Regions from separate parts of the Streptomyces sp. NPDC025793 genome, predicted to be linked through region 2. Evidence: riboswitches for the same ligand, from Rfam matches in the RefSeq annotation. Region 2 holds a riboswitch; the other holds the start of a gene.

Region 1 (15,102 bases), on a different contig from region 2:
CCCCGGCCGCACCCAGACCATGCCCCTCGCGGTCTATCTCGCCCTCCAGGACGACCCCGACGCCGCCATCTCCCTCAGCCTGGTCCTGCTCGCGGTGTCGATCGCGGTGCTGGCGGGGCTGCGGGACCGCTGGATGACGGGAGCGTGAGCGTGGCCGCCGACCCCGGGCGTGTGCGAACGTACCGTCCCATGACCGACATCGACGCCCCCGAAGCCGCCCCGACGCGGGTGGGCGACGAGGGGCTCGACGCCCGGCTCGTCGTCGACCGGGGCGCCTTCCGCCTGGACGTCTCCCTCACCGCCGCCCCCGCCGACGTCGTCGCCCTGCTCGGCCCCAACGGCGCCGGCAAGACCACCGCCCTGCGCGCCCTCGCCGGTCTCGTCCCGCTCACCGACGGGCATCTCCGGCTCGACGGCGCCTCCTTGGCGGACACTCCCCCGGAGTCCCGCCCGGTCGGCGTGGTCTTCCAGGACTACCTGCTCTTCCCGCACCTGACCGCCCTGGACAACGTGGCCTTCGGGCCGCGCTGCCAGGGCGTCTCCAAGACCGAGGCCCGTACCCGGGCGGCCGCGTGGCTGGAGCGCATGGGGCTCGCCGACCACGCCCACGCCAAACCACGCCGGCTGTCCGGCGGGCAGGCCCAGCGGGTGGCCGTGGCCCGGGCCCTGGCCACCCGCCCCCGGCTGCTGCTGCTGGACGAGCCGCTGGCCGCCCTGGACGCCCGCACCCGCCTGGAGGTCCGGGCCCAACTGCGCCGCCATCTGGCCGAGTTCGAGGCGGTCGCCGTCCTCGTCACGCACGACCCGCTGGACGCCATGGTGCTCGCGGACCGGCTGGTCGTCATCGAGCACGGCCAGGTGGTGCAGGAGGGCACCCCCGCCGACATCGCCCGCCACCCCCGCACCGACTACATCGCCCAGCTCGTCGGCCTCAACCTCTACCGGGGCCGGGCGGACGGGCACGCGGTACGGCTCGACGCCGGGCCCTCGCTCACGACCACCGAGGAGCTGTCCGGGCCCGTCTTCGTGGCGTTCCCGCCGAGCGCCGTCACCCTGTTCCGGGACCGGCCGACCGGCGCGAGCGCCCGGAACCTGTGGCGCTGCGAGGTCGAGGGCCTGGAGACGCACGGCGACCAGATCCGCGCCGACCTCGTCGGCGAACTCCCGCTCGCGGCCGACCTCACTACGGTCGCCGCGGCCGAGCTGGATCTGCACCCGGGCGCCGCTGTCTGGGCGACGGTCAAAGCGACGCAGACACACGCATACCCGGCTTAGGTGACCGCGCGCCCTACCGTGGGTGCCCATGACCCTGAGCATCCGCAATCAGCTGCCCGGCGCCGTCACCGAGGTCCGGTCGGGCGAGGCGATGGCCGCCGTCAAGGTCCGCCTCGGCGGAGGGCAGCACCTCACGGCGGCGATCACCCTGGAGGCCGCCGAGGAACTCGCCCTCGCCCCCGGCTCGCCCGTACGCGCCCTCGTGAAATCGACCGAGGTCTCCCTCGCCACCGGCCGGGTCGAGGGCCTGTCGATCCGCAACCAGCTGCCCGGCGCGGTCACCGGCCTCGTCACCGGTGCCGTCATGGCGACCGTCCGGATCACCGTCGACGGCGGCGAACTGACCGCGGCGATCACCAAGGACGCGGTCGAGGACCTCGGCCTCTTCGTGGGCTCCGACGTGATCGCTCTGATCAAGGCGACCGAGGTGGCCCTCGCGGCGGAGTGACACGGCGGGTGACACGGCGAGGGCCCCGCCCGGGAATCCGGACGGGGCCCACGATGTCACCGCCCGCCGCGGTGCCGGCGGGCGAGAGGTGTCAGTCCTCGTACGCGTCCGGCGGCGGGCAGGAGCAGACCAGGTTGCGGTCGCCGAAGGCCTGGTCGATCCGGCGCACCGGCGGCCAGTACTTGTCGGCGGCGGAGACACCGGCCGGGAAGACGGCCTCCTCGCGGCTGTAGGCGTGCGCCCAGTCGCCGCCGAGCGCGGCCGCGGTGTGCGGGGCGTTCCGCAGCGGGTTGTCCTCCGCCGGCCACTCGCCCGCGCCGACCTTCTCGATCTCCGCGCGGATGGCGATCATCGCGTCGCAGAACCGGTCCAGCTCGGCGAGGTCCTCGGACTCGGTCGGCTCGATCATGAGCGTGCCGGCCACCGGGAAGGACATGGTGGGCGCGTGGAAGCCGTAGTCGATGAGCCGCTTGGCGACGTCGTCCACGCTGACGCCGGTCGCCTTGGTCAGCGGGCGCAGGTCGATGATGCACTCGTGCGCGACCAGGCCGCCGGGACCGGTGTAGAGCACGGGGTAGTGCGGCTCCAGACGCTTGGCGACGTAGTTCGCCGACAGCACGGCGACCTGCGTGGCCCGCTTGAGGCCCTCGCCGCCCATCAGGCGGACGTACGCCCAGGAGATCGGCAGGATGCCCGCGGAGCCCCAGGGGGCGGCCGAGACCGGGCCGACGCCCGTCTCCGGGCCGGCCGCGGGCTGGAGCGGGTGGTTCGGCAGGTACGGCGCGAGGTGCGAGCGGACCGCGACCGGGCCGACGCCGGGACCGCCGCCGCCGTGCGGGATGCAGAAGGTCTTGTGCAGGTTCAGATGCGAGACGTCACCGCCGAAGTGGCCCGGCTTGGCGAGGCCGACCAGCGCGTTGAGGTTCGCGCCGTCGACGTACACCTGGCCGCCCGCCTCGTGCACCCGGGCACAGATGTCGGCGACGTGCTCCTCGAAGACGCCGTGCGTCGACGGGTAGGTGATCATCAGCACGGCCAGCTCGGCGCGGTGCTGCTCGATCTTGGCGCGCAGGTCCTCGACGTCGATCTCGCCGTCCTCGGCGGTCTTGACGACGACGACCTTCATGCCGGCCATCACGGCGCTGGCCGCGTTGGTGCCGTGCGCGGAGGACGGGATCAGGCAGACGGTGCGCTGCTCGTCGCCATTGGCGCGGTGGTAGCCGCGTACGGCGAGCAGACCGGCCAGCTCGCCCTGGGATCCGGCGTTCGGCTGCAGGGAGACCTTGTCGTAGCCGGTGACCTCGGCGAGACGTTCCTCCAGCTCGCGGATGAGGGTGAGGAAGCCCTGCGCCTGCTCGGCCGGCGCGAAGGGGTGCAGCCCGCCGAACTCGGGCCAGGTGACCGGCTCCATCTCGGTGGTCGCGTTGAGCTTCATGGTGCAGGAGCCCAGCGGGATCATGCCGCGGTCGAGCGCGTAGTCGCGGTCGGCGAGCCTGCGCAGGTAGCGCAGCATCGCGGTCTCGGAGCGGTGCCGGTCGAAGACCGGGTGGGTGAGGAAGTCGTCGCCGCGCAGCAGCGCCTCGGGCAGGGCGTCCGCGGCGGTCGCGTCGAGCGCCGCTATGTCGCCCGCGACGCCGAAGGCCGCGAGGACCACGCCCAGCCGGGCCCGGTCGGTGGTCTCGTCGCAGGCCACGGAGACGTGGTCGGCGTCGACCGGGCGCAGGTTCACGCCGTTCTCCCGGGCGGCGGCGACGACCTCGGCGGCCTTGCCGGGCACGCGCGCGGTGACGGTGTCGAAGAAGGCACCGTGGACGACCTCGACACCGCCGGCCCGCAGGCCCTCGGCGAGGAGCGTGGCGTACCGGTGCGTCCGCCGGGCGATGATCCGCAGCCCCTCCGGGCCGTGGTAGACGGCGTACATGCCGGCCATGACGGCGAGCAGCACCTGCGCGGTGCAGATGTTGCTGGTGGCCTTCTCACGGCGGATGTGCTGCTCACGGGTCTGGAGCGCGAGCCGGTAGGCCTTGTTGCCGTCGGCGTCGACGGAGACGCCCACGAGCCGGCCGGGCAGGCTGCGCGCGAACTTCTCCTGCACGGCCATGTAACCGGCGTGCGGACCGCCGAAGCCCATCGGCACGCCGAACCGCTGGGTGGTGCCGACCGCGATGTCCGCGCCCAGCTCACCCGGCGAGGTCAGCAGGGTCAGCGCGAGCAGGTCGGCGGCGACGGTGACGAGGGCGCCCAGCTCGTGCGCCTGGTCGATGACCGGCTTGATGTCGCGTACGGCACCGGAGGCGCCCGGGTACTGGATCAGTACGCCGTTGATCTCGCGCGCGGCGATGTCGGCCGGGATGCCCTCGCTGAGGTCGGCGACGACGACCTCGACACCGGTCGGCTCGGAGCGGGTCTCGATGACGGCGATGGTCTGCGGCAGCGCGTCCGCGTCGACCAGGAACAGACCCTTCTTGTTCTTGCCCATGCGCCGGGACAGCGCCATGGCCTCGGCGGCCGCCGTGCCCTCGTCCAGCAGGGAGGCACCGGAGGTGGGCAGCCCGGTCAGGTCGGCGACCATGGTCTGGAAGTTCAGCAGGGCCTCCAGCCGGCCCTGGGAGATCTCCGGCTGGTAGGGCGTGTACGCCGTGTACCAGGCCGGGTTCTCCATGACGTTGCGCAGGATGACGGGCGGTGTGAACGTCCCGTAGTACCCCAGGCCGATCATCGAGCCGAGCACCTGGTTGCGGTCCGCGAGCGCGCGCAGCTCGGCGAGCACCTCGGCCTCGGTGCGGGCGCCCGGCAGGTCGAGGGCGTCGGCGTTCTTGATCACGTCGGGGACCGCGGCGGCGGTCAGCTCGTCCAGCGAGCCGTAGCCGACCTGCGCGAGCATCTTGGCCCGCGCCTCCTGGTCGGGCCCGATGTGGCGCTGTTCGAAGGGAACACCCGCTTCGAGATCCGAAAGCGGAATACGGTGGGCGGTCATTGCGGAGGCCTCCTGGTCTGACGCGACCTTCGAAGGGCACCACGGTGCGGTGCCCCGACGGCCTCCCCCTCTGTCATCTCAACCTGAGAGCTTCACCGGGCGCCCGAGAGGCCCGGCTTTCACCGTCGGTGAGAGCGGAAGCCGTCGACAACCGCCCTGCTTTCCAGAGTGACCTCGTCCGTGCGGTACGTGAGCCTGAGAGATTCCGGGGAGGATTTGCTCCTTCGGCGCCTCCGAGGTGGTCGGAGGACTCTCCCGCACGGGTTCAGCAGCCGTTGTCAGACTACCAGCGAGGTCAACGCCCGAGCCCTCGAGTGGCCGCCTCCGCGAATCTGCTCTTTTGTAGTGGTTACGGATGAGTTGTGACCATGTGGAGGGAGAGCGACCGTGCAGACCGACATCGATCCGCGCAACCTGATCGGCCGCAAGGCGTTCGACCGCAGCGGCGCCAAGATCGGCACCGTCGACGAGGTGTACCTGGACGACGCGACCGGCATACCCGAGTGGGCGGCCATACGCACCGGCCTGTTCTCCCGTGACGCGTTCGTCCCGCTGGAACCGAGCGAACTCGTCGAGGGCACCCTCCACGTCCCCTTCGACCGCGCCCTCATCAAGGACGCCCCGGACTTCGGCGTGGGCCGCCATCTCTCCCCCGAACAGGAACTCCAGCTCTACCACCACTACGGCCTCGACACAGCCCTGCCTCCCACGCTCCCCGACCGGGACTTCGGCAAGCTGGCCGGGTCGGAGGAGACCTGAGGCCGGCGCGCCCCGCCAGGGGGTGTCGTTTGGATCATGCCGGCATCGCGGACCCTGGCGCGCGCTCCCCCAGAGGGGGCACACCCCCCAGCGGCGTTGTCGTCGATCGCCGACTCCCCCACGCTCGGCTTCGCTCGCGCGGGAGGGGCCCCACGACGCCGCTCGGCTCGGCCGGCAGGCGCCGTTCCTCACGGCCGGCCGATCCAACCGGCACCCCCTCAGGCCTCGGCAGGGTGGTCACGCCGGAGCTCCTCCTCCTGCGGATCCGGCACCAGCGGCAGCGGCTCCGCGGCCTCCAGCGCGGGGTCGTCGACGAAGAACGTCCGCACCCGCCCCGGAGGGGTCTGCGGCGTCTCGAACCGCACCGTCACCCGCCCCAGCCCGCTCCCCTGCACCCACCCGGGCCCGTACGCGACATGGCGCACGTCCTGCCCGGCCCGCCAGTGGCGCTCGACCGGCTCCGGCCGCTCCACCACGGCCTCGGCCACGACCTCCTCCGGCGTCTCCGCCGCCCGCGCGTCCATGGCCTGCGCGAACAGGTCCTCCTGCGTGTAGTCGGCGAGCCCGGAGACGCCCACGCCGAGCAGCCGCACCCCGCCGGTGGTGTCCACGGAGTCCAGCAGCCGGGCCGCCGCCTCCCGGACCACCGCCGGATCGTCCGTGGGCCCCCTGAGCGTCTCCGAACGGGTCAGCGTCGAGAAGTCGTACCGCCGCACCTTCAGCACGATGGTCCGCCCCGACAGCCCGGCCCCCCGCAGCCGCCCCACACACCGGTCCGCGAGCCGCTGCACCTCCATGCCGATCCGCAGCCGGTCATGGATGTCCACGTCGTAGGTGTCCTCGACCGACACCGACTTCGCCTCGCGCTCGGCCACCACGGGCCGGTCGTCACGGGCCAGCGCCATCGCGTACAACGCGTGCCCGTGCGCCTTGCCCAGCAGCCGGACCAGCTCGTCCTCACCCGCCTCGGCCAGCTCCTCGACCGTGGTGATCCCGGCCCGGCGCAGATGGTCCCCGGTCGCGGGGCCCACGCCCGGCAGGGTCCGCACCGGCATCGGCCCGAGCAGGGCCCGCTCGGTCCCCGGCTCGATGACCAGCAGGCCGTCCGGCTTGGCCTGCTCGGAGGCGATCTTCGCGAGCATCTTGGACGCGGCGAGCCCCACCGAGCCGGTCAGCCCCGTGACCGCCCGGATGTCCGCGCGCAGCCTGATCCCGGCCAGCCGCGCCGACTCCTCGTCCCAGGCCGTCCCGCCCGCCTCCAGATCCACGAACGCCTCGTCCAGACTGAGCGGCTCCACCAGCGGCGACAGCTCCCGCAGCAGCGCCATCACCTGCTCGCTGACCGCCCGGTACACCCCGAAGCGCGGCACGAGATACGCGGCGTTGGGCGCCAGCCGGCGGGCCTGGCCCATGGGCATCGCCGAATGCACCCCGAAGATCCGTGCCTCGTACGACGCGGTGGCCACCACACCGCGCGGTCCGAGCCCGCCCACCACGACCGCCTTCCCGCGCAGGCTCGGCTTGGCTGCCTGCTCCACCGAGGCGTAGAAGGCATCCATGTCGAGATGCAGGATGGTCGGCGCGTGTCTCACATCTCCGATGCTGCACCACGGCACTGACAATGCCGTGGTGCGGGACGCCCACCGTGCGACATCGCGCCGGATGCCGGCGGGCACCGGCTACCGGACGGCGACGGATCCCCGCTGTCGGACGGCGAGGGACACGGCGGTCAGACCGCTCGGTTGCGGCGGCGCGCCAGCTCGTCCGCGGGGTTGTGCCCGACGAGGGTCTCGCCCGTGTCGATGCGCTCGCCGTGCAGCTGGGAGAGCGCGCTTTCCACGTCCCGCCACACCACGCCGACGGCGATCCCGAAGATGCCCTGACCGCCCTGGAGCAGGGCGTGGACCTCGTCCGGCGAGGTGCACTCGTACACCGTCGCGCCGTCGCTCATCAGGGTCATCCGCTCCAGGTCGCGGAAACCGCGTTCTCTGAGGTGCTGGACGGCCGAGCGGATGTTCTGGAGCGAGACCCCGGTGTCCAGGAACCGCTTCACGATCTTCAGGACGACCACGTCCCGGAAGCTGTACAACCGCTGGGTGCCGGACCCGTAGGCGGGCCGCACGCTCGGCTCGACCAGGCCGGTGCGGGCCCAGTAGTCGAGCTGTCGATAGGTGATGCCCGCGGCCGCACACGCGGTGGGCCCGCGGTAACCGATCTGCTCGGACGTCATGGACGCTGCCCCTCCGCCGTCCGGTACCACCCTCGGCCGCTGCGGAGCGGGGTCGACCGCGCTGCTCGATGGGAGGCACCCCCTGTTCGAACGCAGCTGTGAACTCGGGGGAGGGTACGGACCGCTCTCCCCGAACCCGCGTCCGGGGGCACCCCCAGCCGTACCGTCGCCGCTCGTTCTCACGCCGACCTCCGTCCTTGACCTGCCTTCTCGACGGTAGGCAGTCACCAGGGGCGCGTCAACGATCGCCACACTCGGCACGCCGAGTGATAATCACCCTAAGAGTGGTTTCCCGTGCCCCACCGCGGGGAAAGGCTAGCCGAATGCGCTCGCGGGGGACCGTAGGACGCCCTCATTGGCCGGTGGCACATGCCCGGCCCCACCGCCCGCACGGGCCCGCCGCACCCGGTGCTCACCGGGCGGGCGCGCTCACCGACGGCTCGTGATCACTGGCTGCTGGTGCCGAAGTCCTCGGGCGAGATCTGGTCGAGGAACTCGCGGAACTTCTCCACTTCGTCCTCCTGCTCGTCCGGGATGGCGATGCCCGCGTCGTCCAGCACCGTGTCGCTGCCGTAGATCGGCGTACCGGTGCGCAGGGCCAGCGCTATGGCGTCGGAGGGGCGGGCGCTGACCTCGACCCCGCTGGCGAAGACGAGCTCCGCGTAGAAGACGCCTTCCCGCAGGTCGGTGATGCGTACTTCGGTCAGCTCCTGTCCGACGGCCTCCAGCACGTCCTTGAACAGGTCGTGCGTCAGCGGTCGGGCGGGAGCCATGCCCTGCTGGGCGAAGGCGATCGCCGTAGCCTCCCCCGGCCCGATCCAGATGGGGAGGTAACGGTCGCCCCCCACTTCGCGCAGGAGCACGATCGGTTGGTTGGAGGGCATTTCGACCCGGACACCTACGACATCGAGCTCGTTCACACAGCAACCCTAGGCCGTGCCCGGGACGTTTGGGTAGTCGGGCCGGGAACAGGTGCCCGATCCGGACTCCGGCGGACCCCCGGGCCGCCCGCCGCTCTCAGGGCAGGCTCACACCGAGAGCGCTCTTCACCAGAGCCGCGTGCAGCTTCACCGTGAGCGCCGCCAGCTCCTTCGTACGGGCTTCGGCGAGTGCCCTGGTCTGCGGGTTGCGGTGGCGCTTGAGCGGTGCCACCACCTGGTCGACGAGACCGGCCTCGCGGTCGGCGGCGCCCTTCATCACCCGCAGGTGACGCGGCTCGATCCCGAACCGGCCCAGTTCGGCCACCAGCCCGGCCACAGTGACCGCCTCGGCGTCGTACGCCCCGTCGGCCAGCGGAGCGATGAGCCCGTACGACTCCCACTCCTGCAGCTCGGCCTCGTCGATGTCCGCCGCCGCCAGCAGCTCGGCCCGGCCGATTCGGGCGACCGTGGGCACCGCCGCCCGCTCCTGAAGGTCCTCCGGCGTGCGCTGGCGCCCCACGACGGGCAGCGGGACGGCCTCGCCGCGCTCCATGGCGTCCAGGTGCTCGCGGATCACCTTGAGCGGCAGATAGTGGTCCCGCTGCATCCGCAGGACGTGCGCCAGGCGCTCGACGTCTCTGGCGCTGAACTTGCGGTACCCCGAAGGGGTCCGCTGCGGCTCGATGAGCCCCTCGGACTCCAGGAAGCGGATCTTGGAGATGGTGACTTCGGGGAACTCGTCGCGCAGCGCGTTCAGCACCGTGCCGATGCTCATCAGCCCACTGTCCCTGGCGGCGGTACCGCTTCCGGCACCGCCGCTCGGTGTTTGAAGCATGGACCTTCCCTGGGGTCCCCCCGGACGCCGGTCCGGGGGCGGGTCAGATGCCCTGGTTCCGGCTCGCGTAGAACACCAGCCGGTACTTGCCGATCTGCACCTCGTCGCCGTTCGACAGAGCGACCTGGTCGATCGGCTCGCGGTTGACGTACGTGCCGTTGAGGCTGCCCACGTCGGCGACGGTGAACGAGCCGTCCGGCTGGCGACGGAACTCCACGTGCCGACGCGAGACCGTCACGTCGTCGAGGAAGATGTCGCTCTGCGGGTGACGGCCGGCCGTGGTGAGGTCGGCGTCCAGCAGGAAGCGGCTGCCCGAGTTCGGCCCCCGGCGCACCACCAGCAGCGCCGAGCCGAACGGCAGCGCGTCCACCGCGGCCTGCGCCTCGGGCGACAGCGTCGGGACCTGCGTCTGGCCGGTCACCTCGGCGTCGTACGCCTCAAGACCGGAGATCGAGATCGTGGACGTCGTCTCGGAGGCGCGCTCCGGCACGGCTCCGGGGCGCAGCGGCGCACCGCAGTTGGAACAGAAGCGGGCGCTGTCCGCATTGCGGTTACCGCACCTCGAACACACCAGGGCCGACATGGACGGATCCTCCTGCCGCGGCTGCCCCGCCGGGGCGTTGGACGCGTACGGACCAGAGGCGAACCCTCCACCCGTACCTGAGGTTGACGGTTGTCCGAAACCTATGCCGCCGGACTGGGCAGGGTCAACCGACGCCCCGCCCTGGCCTCCGGAAATGTCACCGCCCGGACCAGCCACCTGGTCCCGGAACAGCGGCCGCTGACCCTCTGCGTCGGGCTGGGCGCGATGGCGAGCGGTCGCGTTGTCGCCACCCTCTCGCGCGCTCTTGCCGAACAACTTCGCAAACAACTTCACGGGCGATTCCCCTTGACCGAAACAGACCCGCCCGTGGGGCAGGACGAACCCTGATTGCCTACACCGGCCGAGCCGGACATCCTCACAACGTCCGTATCCACCAGACAGTTTCCACCACGCACCACCCCTTCGATGCGCCGACCCCCCGCAACCTCATGCCCCTGCCCGACGTCCCCCATGCACCGCCGGTTCACTACGAGGACGACCGAGCGTAGTCAGGCCGCTTCGTCTGTCGCAAGGCGTCCACGACGATCTTGTCCGAGCGCTCCACCGTGACCGTGGCCTGCTCCTTCTCCAGCGTCTGCACCACTCCTCCCGGGATGTTCAGCGCGGGTTCCAGATCTTGCGGCTTGCCGATGACCGTAAAACGATAGGGGGCGTTGATCTTGTTCCCGTCGACGCTCACGCCGTTGCCGGAATCCGCGAAGTACGTGTTCGCCACCACCCGGATCCCGTTGAGCTGGATGGCCTCCGCACCGGCCGCACGCAGCTCCTGGACGGCGTCGAGCAGCATGTCCGCCTTGACCGCCCCCTTCGTGTCCTCGACCGTCATCGTGATGCCGGGACCCTGCGCCGCCACGGTTCCCGCCAGAATGCCGAGTTGCCTCTCCTTCTCGGCCGTCTGCTTGCGGGCCTCCGCAGCCTGGTCGGAGCTGCTCTGGAGCTCCTGGCGCTGCTTTTCGAGTCCCTGCTTCTCGTCCTCAAGACGCTGAGTACGCGAGTCCAGTTCATCGAGGATGCGCACAAGATCTTCTTGTCGCGCGCCGCGGAGCGCGCTGTCGGTGTCGCTGTTGGAGGCCACCTGCACGGCCAGCCCGAAGCCGAGCCCGAACAGCAGCAGGGCGACGATGAGTTGGGCCCGGGTGAAACGCGGCGGCCACAGCCCCTTGACCAGCCGCTGCCGCCCGGTCAGCGACCCCTGCGGCGGCTCACCGGACGTCGCCCCGGACTCGGGTGCCGGCGGCGGCACCTCGGCCGGCAGTTCCTTGCGCAGCCTGTTCTCCGGCTGGTTCTCCGGCCGGTTCTCCGGCTGCTCGTTCGGCTCGCTCATCGGTCTCACGCCCGGAACACGTGACGCCGGATCGCGGCGGCGTTGGAGAAGATCCGGATGCCGAGGACCACGACGACCCCCGTGGACAGCTGCGCGCCCACGCCCAACTTGTCACCCAGGAACACGATCAAGGCGGCGACGACCACGTTCGACAGGAACGACACCACGAAGACCTTGTCGTCGAAGATCCCGTCGAGCATGGCCCGCAGACCACCGAAGACGGCGTCCAGCGCCGCGACGACGGCGATCGGCAGATAAGGCTCGACGATCGCCGGAACCTCCGGGTGGACCAACAGGCCGGCCACGACTCCCACGACGAGGCCCAGTACGGCGATCACGATGTGCCCTTCTCAGTCTTCTCGGTGCTCGGCTGTGCGGCACGGACGATCACACTCGGTGCGGCGGGCAACCGTACGTCACCCTCGGTGGAAATGGTGGCGCGGATGCCGAAGTTCTCCTCCAGGGCATGCAGATACAGCCCGTCGGCACTGTTCTGGAACCCGGTGCTCAGCCGTTCCCCGTCCCCCACGGCCAGCACCGTGTACGGCGGCACCAGCGGCCGGTTGTCGACCAGTATCGCGTCTCCCGCGGCCCTGATCGCGGACAGGGCCGTCAGCCGCTGTCCGTTGATGGAGACGGCCTCGGCCCCGGACGCCCACAGGCCGTTGACCACGCGCTGCAAGTCACGGTCGCGCACCCGGCCGCTGTCGGAGAAGCCCGAGGTCTCCCGCGGATTGGTCCCGTCACCGCCGGAGCTGGCCTCCTTGGCGTCGTTCACGACGAGCTTGACGCCCGGCCCGTGCACCTCGGTCGCGCCCGACAGGACACCCACCAGATCCGCCTGCCCGCTGCCGCCGCTCGACTTCAGCGCCGCCCGCTGACGGGCGCTGACGTCGTCGCGCAGCGTGTCCACGGTGTGCTCCAGCTTGTCCGCGTTCGCGGTCTCGCTGTCGATGCGGTCGATCAGCTCCTGGTGCTCCTTGGCCACCACGGGTGCCGCCCCCCGCGCCTGCGCCGCACCGAGGGTCACGACCAGCGCCGCGAGGACGAGACCGCCCGCGAGACCGAGCTTCGCCCGGAGCGTCTTGGGCAGCCCGCCCTCGCCCGCGGACTTCTTCCGGGCTGCGGCCTCGGCGTATCCGTCGTCGAGGCTGTGGTCCATGACATTGGTGATCAACGACATGGAGGCGTCCGGGCGCTGCGGCCGCGCAGGGCTGCTCCGAACGGGGGGTTGCTGCGGCATGCCGCACATCGTCGCATGTCGCGGGCGATACCTCCGAATGGCCCCACCGACGTGCCGGACAGGCCCCCTGGGGGACATCTGTCCGGCACGCGCGTGTGCGTGGGCTTTCCGTACGGCGCGGTGTGTCGCGCCCTTTCCGGCTGCCCCGCGGTGCCCTACCGGCCGGCGCTGTCCACGACGGCCGACCACTCGTCGAGCAGGGCCTGAGCGGAGGCGTCGTCGGGCCCCTCCGCCCACAGATGGGTGACCGCCTCGGCCGGGTCGGGCAACACCATCACCCAACGCCCGTCGGTCTCCACGACCCGCACACCGTCGGTCGTGTCGACAAAGCGATCCCCTGCCGCCTCGACCACCCGCCGCATGACCAGACCCTTGACGGCCCACGGCGTGGCCAGGTCCCGCTTGAGCACATGGGCCCGCGGGATCCGCGCGTCGATCTGGCTGAGCGTGAGCTGCGTCCGTGCGACGAGCCCGATCAGCCGGACGAAGGCCGCCGTACCGTCGAACACGCCGCTGAACTCGGGGACGATGAACCCGCCCTTGCCGTCACCGCCGAAGATGGTCCCTTCTTCACGCCCTACGCGCGTGAGATCGTCGGGCGAGGTCGTGGTCCACTCGACCTGCGTGCCGTGATAGGCGGCCACCTGCTCGGCGATCCGTGTCGTGGTCACCGGCAGCGCCACCCGCCCGCTGCGCCGCTCCGCGGCCACCAGGTCGAGCATCACCAGCAGCGCCCGGTCGTCCTCGATGATCCGGCCCTTCTCGTCCACGAGCGACAACCGCTCGCCGACCGGGTCGAACCGCACGCCGAAGGCGGCACCCGAGGAGGCCACTATCTCGCCGAGCCGCACCAGCCCGCCGCGCCGCACCTCGGCGGTCTCGGTGGGCCGCGACTCGTCCAGCCCCGGATTGATCGTCAGCGAATCCACGCCGAGCTTGCCGAGCAGGCTGGGCAGCACCAGTCCGGCACTGCCGTTGGCCGCGTCCACGACGACCTTCAGACCGGAGTCGGCGATGCCGGTCGTGTCGACGTTCCGCAGCACCGTGCCGGTGTACGAGTCGAAGACGCTGGCCGGGAAGTACAGGTCACCGATCTCGCCGGGGAACGCCCGCCGGTATTCCTGCCGTGCGAACACCCGGTCCAGCTTGCGCTGGCCGCCCTGCGACAGATCGGCGCCCTGCCCGTCGAAGAACATGATGTCGACCGAGTCCGGCACGCCCGGCGAGGTCCTGATCATGATGCCGCCGGCACTGCCGCGCGCAGTCTGCTGCCGGGCCACGGGCAGCGGCACGTTCTCCAGGTCGCGTACGTCGATGGCGCTGGCCTGCAACGCGGAGATGACCGCCCGCTTGAGCGCACGGGCGCCCCGGGAGTGGTCACGGGCGGTGGTGACGGTCGAGCCCTTCTTCAGGGTCGTCGCGTACGCCCCGGCGAGCCGCACCGCCAGCTCGGGCGTGATCTCGACGTTCAGAATGCCGGACACCCCACGGGCGCCGAACAGATTGGCCTGGCCTCTGGACTCCCAGATGACCGAGGTGTTGACGAACGCGCCGGCCTCGATGGTCTTGAACGGGTAGACGCGGACGTTGCCCTGAACGATCGATTCCTCACCGATCAGGCACTCGTCACCGATGACCGCGCCGTCCTCGATCCGGGCGGCACGCATGATGTCGGTGTTCTTCCCGACGACACAGCCGCGCAGATTGCTGTGCTGACCGACATACACGTTGTCGTGCACGACGGCCCGGTGCAGAAAGGCACCGCTCTTGACGACGACGTTCGATCCGACGACGGTGTGCTCCCGGATCTCCGCGCCGGCCTCCACCTTCGCGTAGTCGCCGATGTACAACGGCCCGCGCAGTACGGCGTCGGGATGCACTTCGGCGCCTTCCGCCACCCATACACCGGGCGAGATCTCGAACCCGTCGATGTCGACGTGGACCTTGCCCTCAAGTACGTCGGCCTGGGCCTTCACATAGCTCTCGTGGGTGCCGACGTCCTCCCAGTAGCCCTCCGCGACATAGCCGTAGACCGGCTTGCCTTCCTTCATCAGCTGCGGAAAGACGTCACCGGACCAGTCGACCGGAACATCCGGTTCGACGTATCCGAAGACTTCGGGCTCCATGACATAAATGCCCGTGTTGACCGTGTCGGAGAAGACCTGACCCCAGGTCGGCTTCTCCAGGAAACGCTCGACCTGGCCTTCCTCGTCGACGATGGTGATGCCGAACTCCAGCGGATTGGGCACACGGGTCAGACAGACCGTGACGAGCGCACCCTTCTCCTTGTGGAAATTGATCAGCTCGGTGAGGTCGAAGTCGGTCAGGGCATCGCCGGAGATGACGAGGAAGGCATCGTCCTTCAACGCCTCTTCGGCGTTCTTGACGCTTCCGGCGGTACCGAGTGGCTTCTCCTCATTGGCATAGGTGAGCTCCATTCCGAGCTCTTCGCCGTCGCCGAAGTAGTTCTTGACGAGCGATGCCAGG
Region 2 (15,102 bases):
CGACGGCTGGGCGGCGGCCTACGACGAGGTCAGGACCCGCGCGCTCAAGGCCTGGGAGAGCGACGAGCGGATGACGACGCCCGCGCGCGTGCCCTGGGGCGAGGTCCCGGGTCACGCGGCGCTCTCGGGCTACGTGATGGAGATCGTCACCCACACCTGGGACCTCGCCGAGGGCCTCGGCCGACCCTGTGAACTCGACCCGGATTTGGCCGAGTTCGCTCTCGCCATCGCCCGCGCGGTGCTGCCCGACTCCCGCCCCCGCGACGTCGCGTCCCCCGACGCCGCCGACCGCAAGCCCGCCTTCCACCCCCGCCGCCCGGCCCCCGGCAACGCCGACCCCTACGAGCAACTGGCGGCCTGGCTCGGCCGCGAGCCCCTCGTCCGCGCCTGACACACCGCGGACCACGCTTCACCGCGCACCAGGAACGCCACCGGGCGGACGGAGCACCGCAGCGCGGGCGGGAGTCCGCCGGGCGAGCCGGAGTCCGACTGGCGGTGGGGGTGCGCCGGTGCCGCGTGCGCCGACCGGAGGCGGCAGGCCGGGGGCGGCACCGCGAGCCGCAACCCGCCTGACCGGCAGGGCGCACATCCGCCGGAAGCCGACAGCCCGGACCGGCGGCAGGCCACTCGGGCAGGCCTGCCGCCGCGCGGGGCCGCTCCCCGCGCGCCCGGAGCGCCGCCGGGCCGGTGGCAGGTCCGTCGGGTGGGTCTGGTGCCGTGGGTGAGGGGGTCCGGTGGGGTGACTGTGGGGGTCAGGGCAGACGGACGCGGGCGAGTTGGCGGGACTGGGCGACCAGGCGGTCGTCGGTGTCCCAGACCTCGGCGTCCTCCTCCAGGAAGCCGCCGGCCAGGTTGCGGGTGGTGATGGAGATCCGCAGCGGGCCGGGGGCCGGGCGGTGGCGCACATGGACCGTGAGTTCCACCGTGGGGACCCAGCCCTTCAGGCCGATCTCGAAGGCGGTGGGCGGCAGCGCGTCCACCGCGAGCAGCAGCGAGAGGGGGTCCGCGTCGCGGCCGTCGGCCAAGCCGAACCAGGCGCGCATCTCCCCCTTGCCGGAGGGGGCGCCCAGGGCCCAGCCGAGGGTCGACGGGTCCAGCTTGAGCATCAGCCGGTCGGCGATCGCCGAGCTGCCCTCGACGGGGGCCGGTCCGTCCTCGGCGCCGAAGCACTGCTCCAGCGGCGGGATGGCGGGCGGCGTCGCCGTCGTACGGACGTCGTCCGGGAGGTCGGCGAGGTCGCCGTAGGAGGCGAGGACGCGGATGCGTTCGACCTCGTCGCCGTTGTCGTCGTACTGGTAGAGGGAGGCCTGGCCGGTGGAGAGCGTGCGGCCGGTGCGGACCGTCTCGGTGCGGACGACCGCCGGGCCGGGGCGCGAGGCGGTCAGGTAGTGCGCGGTGATGGTGAAGGGGTCCGGGTGCGGCAGGGTGTCGGCGAGGGCCCGGCCGAGCACGGCCAGCAGGTAGCCGCCGTTGACGGCGCTGATGATGGTCCAGCCGGCCGAGAGGTCGATGTCGTAGACCCCGGGCGCGCGCCGGGTGACGGCGGTGTCGCGGTCGAACTCGCCGGCGCCGATCACGGCCGGTGCCGGTGCGGCGGGTGCGGAGGCTCCTTCTGGCATGGGTGAACGGTACAACAGAAAATTACTAAGCGGTAGCTTTCTCAGGGAGGCGGGACACAGCTGTTTCCCTGTCGGCCATCCGGGTGAGCTTCCGGCAATTTCTCGGTAAGCGCCCGGAGACGTCCAGAACCCCAGGCCCCTGATTCCCCTCTATGGGGACATGAGCCTCACCGGGACTCCGTTCCTCTACACGACCATCGTGCTGGCCGTGGTTGCACTGATACTGCCGCTCGCCTTCTGGTCGCGGGTGCGCGGGCCCAAGGCCCTGCGCACCGCGGCCCGCGTACTGATGCTGCTCTTCGCCCAGGGCACCGCCATCACCCTCGTCTTCGTGTTGGTCAACAACTCCAACAACCTCTACGACAACTGGGCCGACCTGCTCGGCACGGGCAACCATGTACAGCAGGCCGCGAACCTCGGCGCCGACGGCACCGGCGGCATCGCGTACAAGAAGCTGCCCAAGGTGCAGCAGAAGTTCACCCAGGCCGACGGTCCCGGCATGCACGCGGCCGGCGGGGTCAAGGTCACCCAGCTCAAGGGCCGGGTGTCGGGGGTGAGCGCCGAGGTCTACGTCTGGCTGCCGCCGCAGTACGACGATCCGGCCTACAAGGACAAGAAGTTCCCGGTCGTCGAGCTGCTGTCGGGCTACCCGGGCTCGGCGAAGGCCTGGTTCGGGTCCATGAAGGCGCACGAGCAGCTGGAACCGCTCATGAAGAGCGGCCAGGTCGCCCCGTTCATCCTGGTGGCCCCGCGCACGAACCTGATCGCCAAGATCGACACCGGCTGTGCCAACATCCCCGGCACGGTGAACGCGGACACCTGGCTGAGCATCGACGTACCGAAGATGATCACGGACAACTTCCGCGCCCAGTCCGCGCCGGACGGCTGGGCCGCGGCCGGCTACTCGGCCGGCGCCCACTGCGCGGCCAAGCTGGCCGTCGCCCACCCCGACCGCTACCGGGCCGCCGTCAGCCTCTCCGGCTACAACGACCCGATCGGTGAGCGCAACTCGCTGGCCGCGGGGAGCGAAGAGCTGCGGCGGGCCAACAACCCCTACTACCTCTTGAAGAACTACCGCACCCCGCCGAAGATCGCCCTCTACATCTCCGGCGAGAACGGCGACGGCTACCAGGCCGGTGTGGCACTGGAGCAGATCGCGAAGCCGCCGACGTACGTGAAGGTGGTGTTCCTGCCGCGCAGCATGGGCGGGCACTCGATGGCGCTGTGGCGGCCGCAGGTGCCGACGGTATTCGAGTGGCTGACCGCGGAGCTGACGGGGCAGAGCAGCACCCCCCGGCACACCCGCACGCCGAGCCCGCTCAGTCCTCTGACACCGTCGAGCGGCGGTTCCAGGCGCGCGGAGCTCGCCAGTGGTAGCGCATCGCGAGCAGGCGGAGCACGAAAGCCGTGACGACCGCGAGCCCGCTGGTGTACGGATTCAGCACGCCGTAGCGGATGCACAGCACCACCATCGTGGCGCCGACGATCGCTGGGACCGCGTAGAGGTCGCGGTCCCAGCGCAGCAGCGACGGCACCTCGTTGGCCAGCACGTCCCGCAGGACGCCGCCGCCGACGGCGGTCGCGAGGCCCAGCGTCGCCGACGCGGTCAGGCCGAGGCCGTGGCTGTACGCCTTCGTCGTACCGCTGACACAGAACAGGCCGAGGCCGGCCGCGTCGAAGACGAGCACCGCCCGCTGGATCCGCTCCACGTGCGGATGCAGGAAGAAGACGACGAGCGCGGCGAGCAGCGGGGTGACGAAGTACCCGAGGTCGGTGAAGGCGGCCGGGGGTACGGCCCCGATGATCAGGTCGCGGAACAGTCCCCCGCCGAGCGCGGTGACCTCGGCGAGGACGCCGATGCCGAACACGTCGAAGTTCTTCCGGACGGCCAGCAACGCGCCGGAGATCGCGAACACGAAGATGCCGATGACGTCCAGCGTGTGCTGGACCGAGGGACTGAAGAGAGGCTGGAGCTGCACCCCGACATTCTCGCCTGTCGGGGCGCGTGAACCTTACAAAGAAAGGCTCACAGGGTGACATCCCTGTGAGCCTTTCTTACTGAGGTGTCCTTACTTGCCGGTCGAGCCGCCCTCGGTCGACTCCTCGGTCGTCTCGTCGGCCGACTCCTCGGCCGACTCCTCGGCCGTCTCCTCGGTCGACGTCTCGCTCGGCTCCTCCGCCTGCTCCTCGCTCGACTCCCGCGACTCGGTGGTCCCGGTCTCCTCGGAGCCCACCTCGCCCTCGGCGACCGCCGTGGCCAGCGCCTCCGAGGTCTGGGCCGACTCGGCCAGCACCTCGTCGGCGACCAGCTCGGCGGCCTCCTTCGCGGCCGTCAGCAGGACGGTGTCCTGCGGTGCCTGGTCCTCGAAGTTCTCGGGGTGGTGGCAGGCGACGCGCTGGCCCGGGCGCAGCTCCACGAGCTGGGGCTCGGTCGTCCTGCAGATCTCCGTGGCCTTCCAGCACCGGGTGTGGAACCGGCAGCCGCTCGGCGGGGAGATCGGCGAGGGGACGTCGCCCTTGAGCAGGATGCGCTCGCTCTTGGCGTTCCTCCGCTTCGGGTCCGGGATCGGCACCGCGGACATGAGCGCCTTGGTGTACGGGTGCATCGGCGTCTTGTACAGCAGGTCCCGGTCGGCGAGTTCGACGATCTTGCCGAGGTACATCACCGCGATCCGGTCCGAGACGTGCCGGACGACCGAGAGGTCGTGCGCGATGATCACGTACGTCAGGCCCAGTTCCTCCTGGAGGTCGTCCATGAGGTTCACGACCTGGGCCTGGATCGACACGTCCAGCGCGGAGACCGGCTCGTCGGCGACGACCAGCTTCGGCTTCAGGGCGAGCGCGCGGGCGATGCCGATGCGCTGGCGCTGACCGCCGGAGAACTCGTGCGGGTAGCGGTTGTAGTGCTCGGGGTTGAGGCCGACCACCGACAGCAGCCGCTGCACCTCCTTCTTGATCCCGCCCTCCGGCTCGACACCCTGGAGCCGGAACGGGGCTCCGACGATGGTGCCGATGGTGTGGCGCGGGTTCAGCGACGAGTACGGGTCCTGGAAGATCATCTGCACGTCGCGGCGCATCGGGCGCATGCCCGCGACACCGAGGTGCGTGATGTCCTTGCCCTCGAACTCGACTTTTCCGGCGGTCGGTTCGAGCAGCCGGGTGATCAGGCGGCCCATGGTGGACTTGCCGCAGCCCGACTCGCCCACCACGCCGAGGGTCTCCCCGGCGCGGACCTCGAAGTCGATGCCGTCGACGGCGCGCACGGCACCGACCTGCCGCTGGAGCAGCCCCTGCTTGATGGGGAAGTGCTTCTGCAGCCCGGTCACCTTCAGCAGGGTCTCGCCGGGTGCGGCGTCCTTGCCGAGGGTGGCCGCACCGGCAGCCTTCACCTCTTTGTCCTCTGCGTTCTCACTCACAGCTTCGGCGCAATCTCTTCGGTCCAGATCCGTTCCCGCTGCTCCTGCGACATATGGCAGGCGGCCCAGTGCTTGCTCCCGACCTCGGTCAGCTCGGGGCGGACCGTGCGGGTCACGTTGTCCTTCGGGACGTCGGCGTACGGGCAGCGCGGGTTGAAGGCGCAGCCGGACGGGATGTTGATCAGCGAGGGCGGGGAGCCCTTGACCGGGATGAGACGCTCCTGCTGGTCGCGGTCCAGACGCGGCATCGAACCGAGCAGACCCCAGGTGTAGGGGTGGCGGGGCTCGTAGAACACCTTCTCGGCCGGACCGCGCTCCACGCAGCGGCCGCCGTACATCACCAGGATGTCGTCGGCCAGTTCGGCGACGACGCCCAGGTCGTGGGTGATGATGATGACCGCGGAGCCGAACTCCTTCTGCAGATCGCGGATCAGGTCCAGGATCTGCGCCTGGACCGTCACGTCGAGCGCGGTGGTCGGTTCGTCCGCGATGAGCAGCTCGGGGTTGTTCACCAGCGACATGGCGATCATGGCGCGCTGGCGCATACCGCCGGAGAACTCGTGCGGGTAGCTGTCCACCCGCTTGTCCGGCTGCGGGATGCCCACCCGGTCGAGCATCTCGACCGCGCGCTTCTTCGCGGTCTTCTTGTCGACGTCGTGGTGGATCCGGTACGCCTCCACGATCTGCGCGCCGATCGTGTAGTACGGGTGCAGCGCCGACAGCGGATCCTGGAAGATCATCGCCATGTCGCGGCCGCGCAGCTTGCGCACGTGGTCGGGGTCGGCGGACAGCAGCTCGGTGCCGTTCAGCCAGATCTCGCCGGAGATCTGCGCCTTGCGCTTGCCGTACTGGCCGGCGGTGTGCAGGCCCATGATGCCGAGCGAGGTCACGGACTTGCCGGAGCCCGACTCGCCCACGATGCCGAGGGTCTTGCCCTTCTCCAGCTGGAAGCTGAGGCCGTCGACGGACTTCACCAGACCGTCGTCGGTCGGGAAGTGCACCTTCAGGTCGCGCACTTCGAGGAAGGAGGTCGGCGCGGGCGAGGCCTCCGTGGGCTCGCCCACGGCTGCTCCGGTCTTGCTGAGTTCGGTCATGCGAGCCTCACTCGGGGGTCGATCACGGCGTACAGCACATCGACCGCGAGGTTGGCGATGAGCACCGCGAGGGAGGTGATCAGGGTGACGCCCAGGATGATCGGCAGATCCTGGTTCTTGATGGCGGTCAGCACGGCCTGGCCGAGGCCGGGGATGCTGAACGTGGTCTCGGTGAGGATCGCGCCGCCGATCAGGGCGCCCAGGTCCATGCCGAGCATGGTCAGGATCGGGGTCATCGTCGAGCGCATGGCGTGCTTGCCGATGACGACCTGCTCCTTGAGGCCCTTGGCGCGGGCGGTGCGGATGTAGTCCTCACCGAGGATCTCCAGCATGGTGGCCCTGGTGATACGGGCGTACATCGCCGCGTACAGGAAGGCGAGGGTGATCCAGGGCAGGATCATGCCGCCCAGCCAGCCGGAGAAGCTGTCGCTGATCGAGACGTACTGGCCGTTGATCCAGTTCAGTCCGTAGCTGAAGATCGCCAGCGAGAGCAGACCCGTGAAGTAGATCGGCAGCGAGACACCGCTGAGGGCGACGACCATCGCGCCGCGGTCCCACAGGCTGCCCCGCTTGAGGGCGGAGAGCACACCCGCGGCGACACCGAAGACCAGCCACAGCACGGCGGCACCGAGCGCGAGACCCAGGGTCACCGGGAAGCGGTCGGTCAGCACCGGCCAGACGGCCTGCTCACTGCGGAAGGAGTAGCCGAAGCACGGCGCGGCACAGTGGGTGACATCGCCGCCGGCCGCGTAGGTGCGGCCCACGAATATGCCCTTGAAGAAGTGCCAGACCTGCGAGTAGATCGGATCGCTCAGACCCAGCTTCTCGCGCACCGCCTCGACGGCGTGCGGGTCCGCCTGCTTGCCCACGAAGCTCGTGGCGATGTCCACGCCCGCCCACTTGGGGACGAGGAAGAAGATGCTGAAGACCACCAGGATGATGACCACCAGCATCACTACGGCGGCGAACAGCCGCCTGATGAGGTAAGCGAGCACAGCTAACGGCCCGCCGCGGACCGCGGGCCCCCGGAGATCTTCCGGAGGGCCCGCGGCTCGCCGCGCCGGCCTTCACCTGCCTTTCGTGCCGTTCGGCGGGTGTGCCGGGACTACTTCGTGGACTTCAGGCCGAGGTTGACGAAGTCGTAGTAACCGCTGTACGCGTTCGTCGTGTACACGTTGCCCAGACGCGAGGAGCGGATGTTGAGCAGCCGCTCGAAGGTGAAGGGCAGGTAGTACGCGCCCTCCATCACCTTGTGGTTGATCTCCGTGGAGATCTGCGTCTTCTTCGCCTCGTCCAGCGTGGTGGTGTACTGGTCGAAGAGCCCGTCGATCGTCTTGTCCTTGATCAGGGCGTAGTTGTTGTTACCGCTCTGCAGGATGTACTTGCTGTCCCACAGCGGGATGCCGTAGCCCTGGACGGTCGGGAAGTCCGGACCCCAGCCCATGATGATGATGCCGAGCTTCTTCTTCTCGACGTTCGACGGGGAGCCGATGATGCCCGGGCTCTGCGAGCCGTCGTACTGGTAGATGTCGGCGTTGATGCCGACCTTCTTCAGCGCGGCCTGCAGGGACTCGGCGGTGGCGACTTCCTGCGCCTTGTTGTTGCGGACGGCGATGGTGGTCGAGAAGCCGTTCGGCTGACCGCAGGCCTTGAGCTCCTGCTTGGCCAGGTTGACGTTGCCGTTCTTGTTGGCACCGGAGATCTGGTACGGGTCGTACTTCTGGCCCTCGCCACCGCCGACCGACGGCGGGAGCATGTTGGTGCCGATGTCACCACCGGCGATCGGGCCACCGCGGGCGGTCTGCAGCGACACGTGGTCGGCGGCGTAGATCACGGCCTTGCGGCAGTGGAGGTTGTCGAACGGCTTGACGCTCTGCGGGAAGACCGCGTAGCGGATGAAGCCGGAGACCGGGTTGTCCAGGTTGTCCTTGTGCTGCTTCAGGGCGATCTGGCGGCCCTGCGGGCCCAGGCCGGTCTGCGAGGCGTCGATGTCGTAGTCGCCGTCGATCAGGCGCTGGTCCGAGTCGGCCTGGTTGGTGGAGATGTCCAGGGTGATCTTGTCCGGGTACGCCTTGCGGACCGGGTCCGAGGACGCCTTCCAGTTGGCGTTGCGGACCAGGACCAGGTTCTTGCCCGGGCTGTACGACTGGAACTTGTACGGGCCCGAGGAGAACGGGTGCAGGCCGTACTTGGACTTGGTGTCCATGTCCTGGCGGACCGGCGAGGCCGTGGTCATCGCCAGCACCTGGAGGAAGTCCGAGTTGGCCGTCGGCAGGTGGAAGACGATCGTCTTCGCGTCCGGCGTGTCGATCGCCTTCAGGCCCAGGTGGTCCTTCGAGGTGTCCTTGTACGGACCCTTGTAGGTGTTGTTCGGGTCCAGCATCTGCTGGAGGTAGACCGGACCGCCGGACAGCACGTCCTGCGCCCAGGAGCGCTCGATGCCGTACTTGATGTCCTGGGAGGTGATGGCCTTGCCGTCCTCCCACGTGATCCCGTCACGCAGCGTGAAGGTGTAGGTCTTGCCGTCGGCCGAGACCTTGCCCGCGTCGGTGGCGAGGTCCGGGGTGAGCTTCGCGCCCTCGGCACCCGGCGCCGTCTTGTAGGTGAGCAGCTGACGGCTGTAGTAGCGGGAGAAGTCCCACATGAAGCCGTAGTAGCCGCGCGTGGTGTCCCACGAGTCGGCGTCCTGCGTGCTCACGAACTTCAGGGTGCCGCCCTTCTTGACCTGGTCGGCCTGGGCAACCTTGTTGTTCGCCGCGTCGAAGCCGGCCGCGCCGTTCTTCGAGCTGCCGTTGCCTCCGCCGCACGCCGCCGTGGTCAGCAGCCCGGCGACCACTACGGCAGCGGCGAGGGCCTGCTTGCGCCGCCCTGAGGTGCGTTGGGTAGTCACGATCTCGGATCCTCCGGAATTGATGAGAGACCCCGTGGCTGAGCTCACGGGACGCTTGGGGTACGGCACTTCAGCGGGAGCCCTTCGGGTCGAGCGCGTCCCGCACGCCGTCGCCGAAGAGGTTGAAGGCAAGAACCGTGATGAAGATCGCCACGCCCGGGATCACCATGTACATGGGGTCCGAGTCGTAGTAGTCGATCGCACTCGACAGCATCTGCCCCCAGGAGGACGTGGGCGGCTTGACGCCCACGCCCAGGAAGCTGAGCGCCGCCTCGGTGAGGATGTTCGTGGGGATCATCATCGTCGTGTACACGATGATGGGCGCGACGAGGTTCGGCAGCAGCTCCTTGAAGAGGATGTAGAACTGCCCGGCGCCGAGGGAGCGGGCCGCCTCGACGTACTCGCGCTCACGCAGCGAGAGCGTCTGGCCGCGGACCACCCGGCCGATGTACGGCCAGCCGAAGAAACCGATGACCAGGATCATCACGAACACCCGCACGCCCGTGCCGGTGAGTCCCAGCATCTGGTTGGGCATGACGGAGACCAGCGCGATGATGAACAGCAGCTGCGGGAAGGCGAGCAGGCCGTCCATGACCCGGCTGATCAGGGAGTCCACCCAGCCGCCGAAGAAGCCCGCCAGGACGCCGAGGACGGTGCCCAGGATGACGGCGACCACGGCGGACAGGAAGCCGACGAGAAGAGAGATCTGTGCGCCGTAGAGGATGCGGGCGAAGATGTCGCGGCCGTTGACCGGCTCCACGCCGAGCAGGTGGTCTCCGCCGATGCCGCCCAGTGAGCCCTTGGGGGTGCTGAACAGCGGGTCGATCAGGTCCTGGTGGTAGACGTCCGGGTCCTGGCCGACCAGGCTCGTGATGACGGGCGCGAGCAGCGCGATCACGATGAGGAGCAGCACCACGACGCCGCCCGTCAGGGCGAGTTTGTCCCGCTTCAGGCGCTCCCAGGCGATCCGTCCCAGGGAGCGGCCCTGAACGGCCTTCGCGTCGGCGGCGGCGACCGCCGCTTCCTCGGCCGCACCGGGCGCCGCTTCCGCGGCCGGCTCGTGCAATGGTGCCGTCATTAGGCTGGGACCCCTCTCAACCGGTGGTAACCGGCCCGCACTTGCCGCTGGTAGCGGCATCATTCAGTCCGTCGTACACACAGGGGCGAGCCCCTTGAAGGGGGAGTCTTCAATGCCCGCGCGACAAGCCGCCAGCCTTGGCAGCGAATGGATGCGTAACCGTGATGCAAGCAGGCGTTTCCTGTTATGCGGACAGTTAATCGCGACAAGCGGACGGTAAGCGGAGGTCGGCCGGGGAAGGTCGGCGGCCGTAGGGCGAGGTCGGCGGCGGGGTCAGTAGCCGCCGGGCACCGGTGGATAGCCGTAGCCGGGGGCCGGGGCCTGCGGCTGGGGCGGTGACTGGAGCTGCGGCTGGGGCTGGGGGTGCGCCGGGGGTACGGCGGCGTGGGCGTCGCGGTCGTAGAACGGGCGGGCGTTGGCCCGCATCCACATCACGACCGGGTCGTAGTCGTCGGTCATCGCGACCGTCGACACCGGCAGGCCCTCGGGGACCGCGCCGACGGACTGCTGCATCATCGCGCGCACCGAGTCGACCGCGGCCGGAGAGGTGTCGTACACGTCCAGGCCGATCACGAGGTACGGCGTCCCGAGCGCGGGCTGCACCCAGGCGCGGCGCAGGGAGCGCAGGGCCGGCGTGCGGTGGGCGTTCTGCGCGAGCAGGGCATAGAACTGCGGGACCTCGATGCCGGGTTCGTCGAGCCGGAGCGGGCCTGCGGGCTGGCGGTCCAGGCCCGTGGCGATGCGGCGCAGGTCCAGCCAGGGGATGCCGACGCCGCCGCCCGGGGCGTGCGGGTTGACCCACAGGCCGTAGTGGTCCGGGTAGAGGGTGCGGGCCACGTCGAGCCCGTCCACGACCTCGTAGGAGCGGTTCCAGCCGCTGGCCGACAGTTCCTGGGCGGAGGTGACGCAGGGGGCGTAGGGGAGGCCGTCGACCTCCATCGTCCCGTACTGGGCGTCCGGGGACCCGGCCTGGCCGTGCCACAGCAGCATCCAGATCTGGCCGGAGGACGGGGTGGCGAGGGCACGCAGCAGGGCCTCGTAGGCGTCGTAGCGTCCGGGCGTGACCTGGCGCAGCGTGTGGTCGACGCTACCGAGGCCGCCGCTGTGGCTCGCGCTCACCTTGTCGTGCCCTTCTGTTTTCCGTGCCCCGTGTGTGGAGACAGCTTAAGCGCCTGCCGGGGTGCCGCTTCGGGTTCGTTCGCGAGTGCGGGTGCGTTGTGGTTTCTCGCGCTCACGCGGCGGAGCCGCATATCGGACGCAGCCCCGCGCCCCCCTTGGGGCGCTTTCAGTGGCCGTACTGATAGAAGGGCCTGACATTCCCCCGCAGCCATTCCGCCACCGGGTCGTCCGTGACGTCCAGGAGGACCAGGCTGACCGGCCAGGCGACCGGGATCCTGCCCAGGGCGCGGCCCAGGGCTTCCATCGGGAGGGTGCGCAGGTCGCCCTCCCACCGGGAGAGCTCCACGCCCACGAACATCACCGGATCGTCCGTCTCGACGGCGGCCAGGCAGCGGCGGGCCGTGCGGACCACGCCGGTCTCGGCGAACTCGGCGGACGCGGCGGCGAGGAAGTCGACCGGGTCGTCCTGCCAGTCGGGCTCGAAGAGGCGGACCCGGCCGCCGGTGTCCGCGCCGTCGAGGGGGGTACGGCCGGCGCGGCACAGCTCGGCCACGGCGGCCGGCGGGAGCGGGATGCCGACCAGCGCGTCCGGGTTCACCGCGATGCCGACCTGCGCGGGCAGGCCCCGGGCGAACTCGACGGCCGGGGCGATGGTGTACCCCATGTGGGAACCGGCCGCCTGGCGCAGCTGCTCCTCCGAGCTGAAGACGGGCACGTAGGCCTGGCCGTCGATCTCCAGCGTGGGCAGGTCCAGCGGGCCGCTGCCCGGACCGCCGCCGTTGGGCAGCGGGATCCACAGGAAGCTGCGGCCGAGGACCTCGATGATCCGGCCGGCCGCGGTGGGTACGCCGAGGGAGGCCGCGAGCACCTCCTCCAGCTCGTTGCCGGGCCAACCGCCGTGCGGGTGGGGGTGCGCCTGTGCCGGGAAGTCCGCGGGAATGTCCGCCGGGAAGTCCATCTGCCTACCGCCTGCTGGGAACCACTGCTGTGACCATGAAGGCTAGCGGGTTGCTGTGACCGTCCCCTCACCGTGGGAACGCGATCCGGCGCAGGGCGTCCGCCGCGGGGCGGTCCAGCAGGGTCGCCGAGCCGACGCCCGCCGGCAGCGCGCCCCGCTCGACGGCGGCGAGCAGCCGGGCCGTCGTGCGGCGGTGGCGGGTGAAGGCGTAGCGGGAGACGCCCCGGCCGCGCTCGCGCTGGCCCTCGCGGGCCGTGCCGGGGGTGACGTCCAGCAGGAGCAGGTGCAGGGTGCCGCCGCGGCGGCGGGCCTCGCGGGCGAGCCAGCCGCGCACCCAGCTCTGGGTGCCGCAGTCGTGCACGACGACGCCCTCGCCGGTGCGCAGGGCACGGCGCAGGCGCGCGTAGTGAGCGAGGCGGACCAGGGGGCGGTAGAGCGCGTAGGGGAGGAAGCCGGGCAGGCGGGCGGCCCAGCGGTCGCGGGTGTCCTGGGAGTCGATGCGGCGGCCGGGGACCGCGCGGCGCATCAGCGTGGACTTGCCGCTGCCGGGCAGTCCCGTGATCACCACCAGGTCCTCGGCGCGGAAGAGCAGGGCGTGCGGGCTGCGGCCGGCCCGGTCGCGCAGGTCCCGGACGACCGGGGCCGGGGCGCGGCGCTGCTTCGGCACCGCGACGCCGCTGGTGACGGTGGCGTACACCGGGGTCCTGTTCACCATGTCGGTCCTCCCCTGTCGGTTCAGTAACAGCTCTGCCCGTGAAACGTAAAGAGAAGGTAATGGACCGAGGTCGGCAGTACGGTCCGCGTGCTGCCACAGGCCGGTTACAAAAGCCCGCTCGGCGTGCAATGATGTGGCCGCCAACTGCATACCGGCCGCTTGAATCCGCGCGGGAGAGTCCCCAGCAGCTGCGCTGGGGCGCCGAAGGAGCAAGTCCCTCCCTTGAATCTCTCAGGCCCCGTTACCGCGCGGGCGAGGCACATCTGAAAAGCGGGCCGCTGCCGGCAGTGGCTCCACCCACGGTGCAAGCCGTGATCGTCCCCGTGGCGGTCGTGGCGAACCTCTCAGGTTCCGATGACAGATGGGGAGGAACGTTCCTCGCCCGTTCCGCTGTCCTGGGAGACGACCGACCGATGAGCAGTACCGAACCCACTGAGCTGCGCCATACCGCGCTGGACGCGCTCCATCGCTCGCTCGGTGCGACGATGACCGACTTCGCCGGCTGGGACATGCCCCTGCGCTACGGCTCCGAGCGCGACGAGCACGTCGCGGTGCGGACCCGGGCCGGCCTGTTCGACCTCTCCCACATGGGCGAGATCACGGTGACCGGCGCCGAGGCCGCCGCCCTGCTGAACTTCGCCCTGGTCGGCAACATCGCCTCCGTCGGCGTCGGCCGCGCCCGCTACACGATGATCTGCCGGGCCGACGGCGGCATCCTGGACGACCTGATCGTCTACCGGCTCGCCGAGACCGAGTACCTGGTCGTGGCCAACGCCTCCAACGCCCAGGTGGTGCTGGACGCCCTCACCGAGCGCGCCGCGGGCTTCGACGCCGAGGTCCGCGACGACCGGGACGCCTACGCGCTGATCGCCGTCCAGGGCCCGGAGTCCCCCGGCATCCTGAAGTCGCTCACCGACGCCGACCTGGACGGCCTGAAGTACTACGCCGGCCTGCCCGGCACGGTCGCCGGCGTCCCCGCCCTGATCGCCCGCACCGGCTACACCGGCGAGGACGGCTTCGAGCTGTTCGTGAAGCCCGAGCACGCGGTCGAGCTGTGGCAGGCGCTGACCGAGGCGGGCGAGGGCGTCGGCCTGGTGCCGTGCGGCCTGTCCTGCCGCGACACCCTGCGCCTGGAGGCGGGCATGCCGCTGTACGGGCACGAGCTGAGCACCTCGCTCACCCCCTTCGACGCCGGTCTCGGCCGCGTGGTCAAGTTCGAGAAGGACGGCGGCTTCGTCGGGCGCGAGGCGCTCACGCAGGCCGCCGAGCGCGCCGCGTCCGAGCCTCCGCGGGTGCTCGTCGGGCTGATCGCCGAGGGCCGCCGCGTCCCGCGCGCCGGGTACGCCGTCGTCGCCGGCGGCCAGGTGATCGGCGAGGTCACCTCCGGCGCCCCCTCCCCCACCCTGGGCAGGCCGATCGCCATGGCCTACGTCGACGCGGGCCACGCGGCGCCCGGCACCGAGGGCGTCGGCGTGGACATCCGCGGCAGCCACGAGCCGTACGAGGTCGTGGCACTGCCGTTCTACAAGCGCCAGAAGTAGAGACTGGGCGCGGTCGCGTCCCCCGCGGGCCCGATTCCGTGGCAGGTACGTGACCCTGCGCACAGTTGCCCGCCCACCAGCGGTTTCCGCAGTCCCCCCTTCACCAGCACTCCCGCGCGTACAGGAGAATTCAGGCCATGAAGAACCCCCAGCAGCTGCGCTACAGCAAGGAGCACGAGTGGCTGTCGCCCGCCGAGGACGGCGTCGCGACGGTCGGCATCACCGAGTTCGCGGCCAACGCGCTCGGCGATGTGGTCTACGCCCAGCTCCCCGAGGCCGGCGCCACCGTGACCGCGGGTGACTCCTGCGGCGAACTGGAGTCGACCAAGTCGGTCTCCGACCTGTACTCCCCGGTCACCGGTGAGGTCGTCGAGGCCAACCAGGACGTCGTCGACGACCCGGCGCTGGTGAACTCGGCCCCCTTCGAGGGCGGCTGGCTCTTCAAGGTCCGCGTCTCGGCCGAGCCGGCGGACCTGATGAGCGCCGACGAGTACACGGCCTTCAGCGCCGGCGAGGAGTCCTGACCGTATGACTGTCCTGAACACTCCCCTGCACGAGCTGGACCCGGAGATCGCCGCCGCGGTCGACGCGGAGCTCGGCCGCCAGCAGTCCACGCTGGAGATGATCGCCTCCGAGAACTTCGCGCCGCTCGCGGTGATGGAGGCACAGGGC

Evidence for each region. Region 2 has a riboswitch for glycine ahead of gcvT (glycine cleavage system aminomethyltransferase GcvT). Riboswitches for the same ligand answer to the same signal wherever they lie in the genome.
Region 1: it holds a riboswitch for glycine, as region 2 does, so the genes downstream of both, gcvP (aminomethyl-transferring glycine dehydrogenase) here and gcvT (glycine cleavage system aminomethyltransferase GcvT) in region 2, are expected to answer to the same signal.

The regions. Positions count from the first base shown of each region.
Region 1 covers NZ_JBVHMR010000012.1:257,362-272,463, forward strand. The annotation lists gene modB (molybdate ABC transporter permease subunit) at 1-148, shown strand, start outside; gene ACZ4MF_RS23935 (ABC transporter ATP-binding protein) at 190-1,275, shown strand; gene ACZ4MF_RS23940 (TOBE domain-containing protein) at 1,304-1,723, shown strand; gene gcvP (aminomethyl-transferring glycine dehydrogenase) at 1,815-4,700, opposite strand; glycine riboswitch at 4,874-4,968, opposite strand; gene ACZ4MF_RS23950 (PRC-barrel domain-containing protein) at 5,088-5,459, shown strand; gene ACZ4MF_RS23955 (DNA polymerase IV) at 5,678-7,051, opposite strand; gene ACZ4MF_RS23960 (MerR family transcriptional regulator) at 7,189-7,872, opposite strand; gene ACZ4MF_RS23965 (bifunctional nuclease family protein) at 8,136-8,609, opposite strand; gene ftsR (transcriptional regulator FtsR) at 8,707-9,444, opposite strand; gene ACZ4MF_RS23975 (FHA domain-containing protein) at 9,488-10,321, opposite strand; gene ACZ4MF_RS23980 (DUF881 domain-containing protein) at 10,515-11,372, opposite strand; gene ACZ4MF_RS23985 (small basic family protein) at 11,378-11,710, opposite strand; gene ACZ4MF_RS23990 (DUF881 domain-containing protein) at 11,707-12,624, opposite strand; gene ACZ4MF_RS23995 (sugar phosphate nucleotidyltransferase) at 12,771-15,102, opposite strand, start outside.
Region 2 covers NZ_JBVHMR010000037.1:51,905-67,006, reverse strand. The annotation lists gene ACZ4MF_RS39320 (TIGR03086 family metal-binding protein) at 1-391, shown strand, start outside; gene ACZ4MF_RS39315 (thioesterase family protein) at 753-1,619, opposite strand; gene ACZ4MF_RS39310 (alpha/beta hydrolase) at 1,780-3,030, shown strand; gene ACZ4MF_RS39305 (trimeric intracellular cation channel family protein) at 2,939-3,598, opposite strand; gene ACZ4MF_RS39300 (ABC transporter ATP-binding protein) at 3,689-5,035, opposite strand; gene ACZ4MF_RS39295 (ABC transporter ATP-binding protein) at 5,032-6,129, opposite strand; gene ACZ4MF_RS39290 (ABC transporter permease) at 6,126-7,124, opposite strand; gene ACZ4MF_RS39285 (ABC transporter substrate-binding protein) at 7,235-9,019, opposite strand; gene ACZ4MF_RS39280 (ABC transporter permease) at 9,090-10,097, opposite strand; gene ACZ4MF_RS39275 (enhanced serine sensitivity protein SseB C-terminal domain-containing protein) at 10,371-11,216, opposite strand; gene ACZ4MF_RS39270 (enhanced serine sensitivity protein SseB) at 11,383-12,174, opposite strand; gene ACZ4MF_RS39265 (AAA family ATPase) at 12,242-12,886, opposite strand; glycine riboswitch at 13,050-13,146, shown strand; glycine riboswitch at 13,147-13,260, shown strand; gene gcvT (glycine cleavage system aminomethyltransferase GcvT) at 13,303-14,430, shown strand; gene gcvH (glycine cleavage system protein GcvH) at 14,568-14,954, shown strand; gene glyA (serine hydroxymethyltransferase) at 14,959-15,102, shown strand, end outside.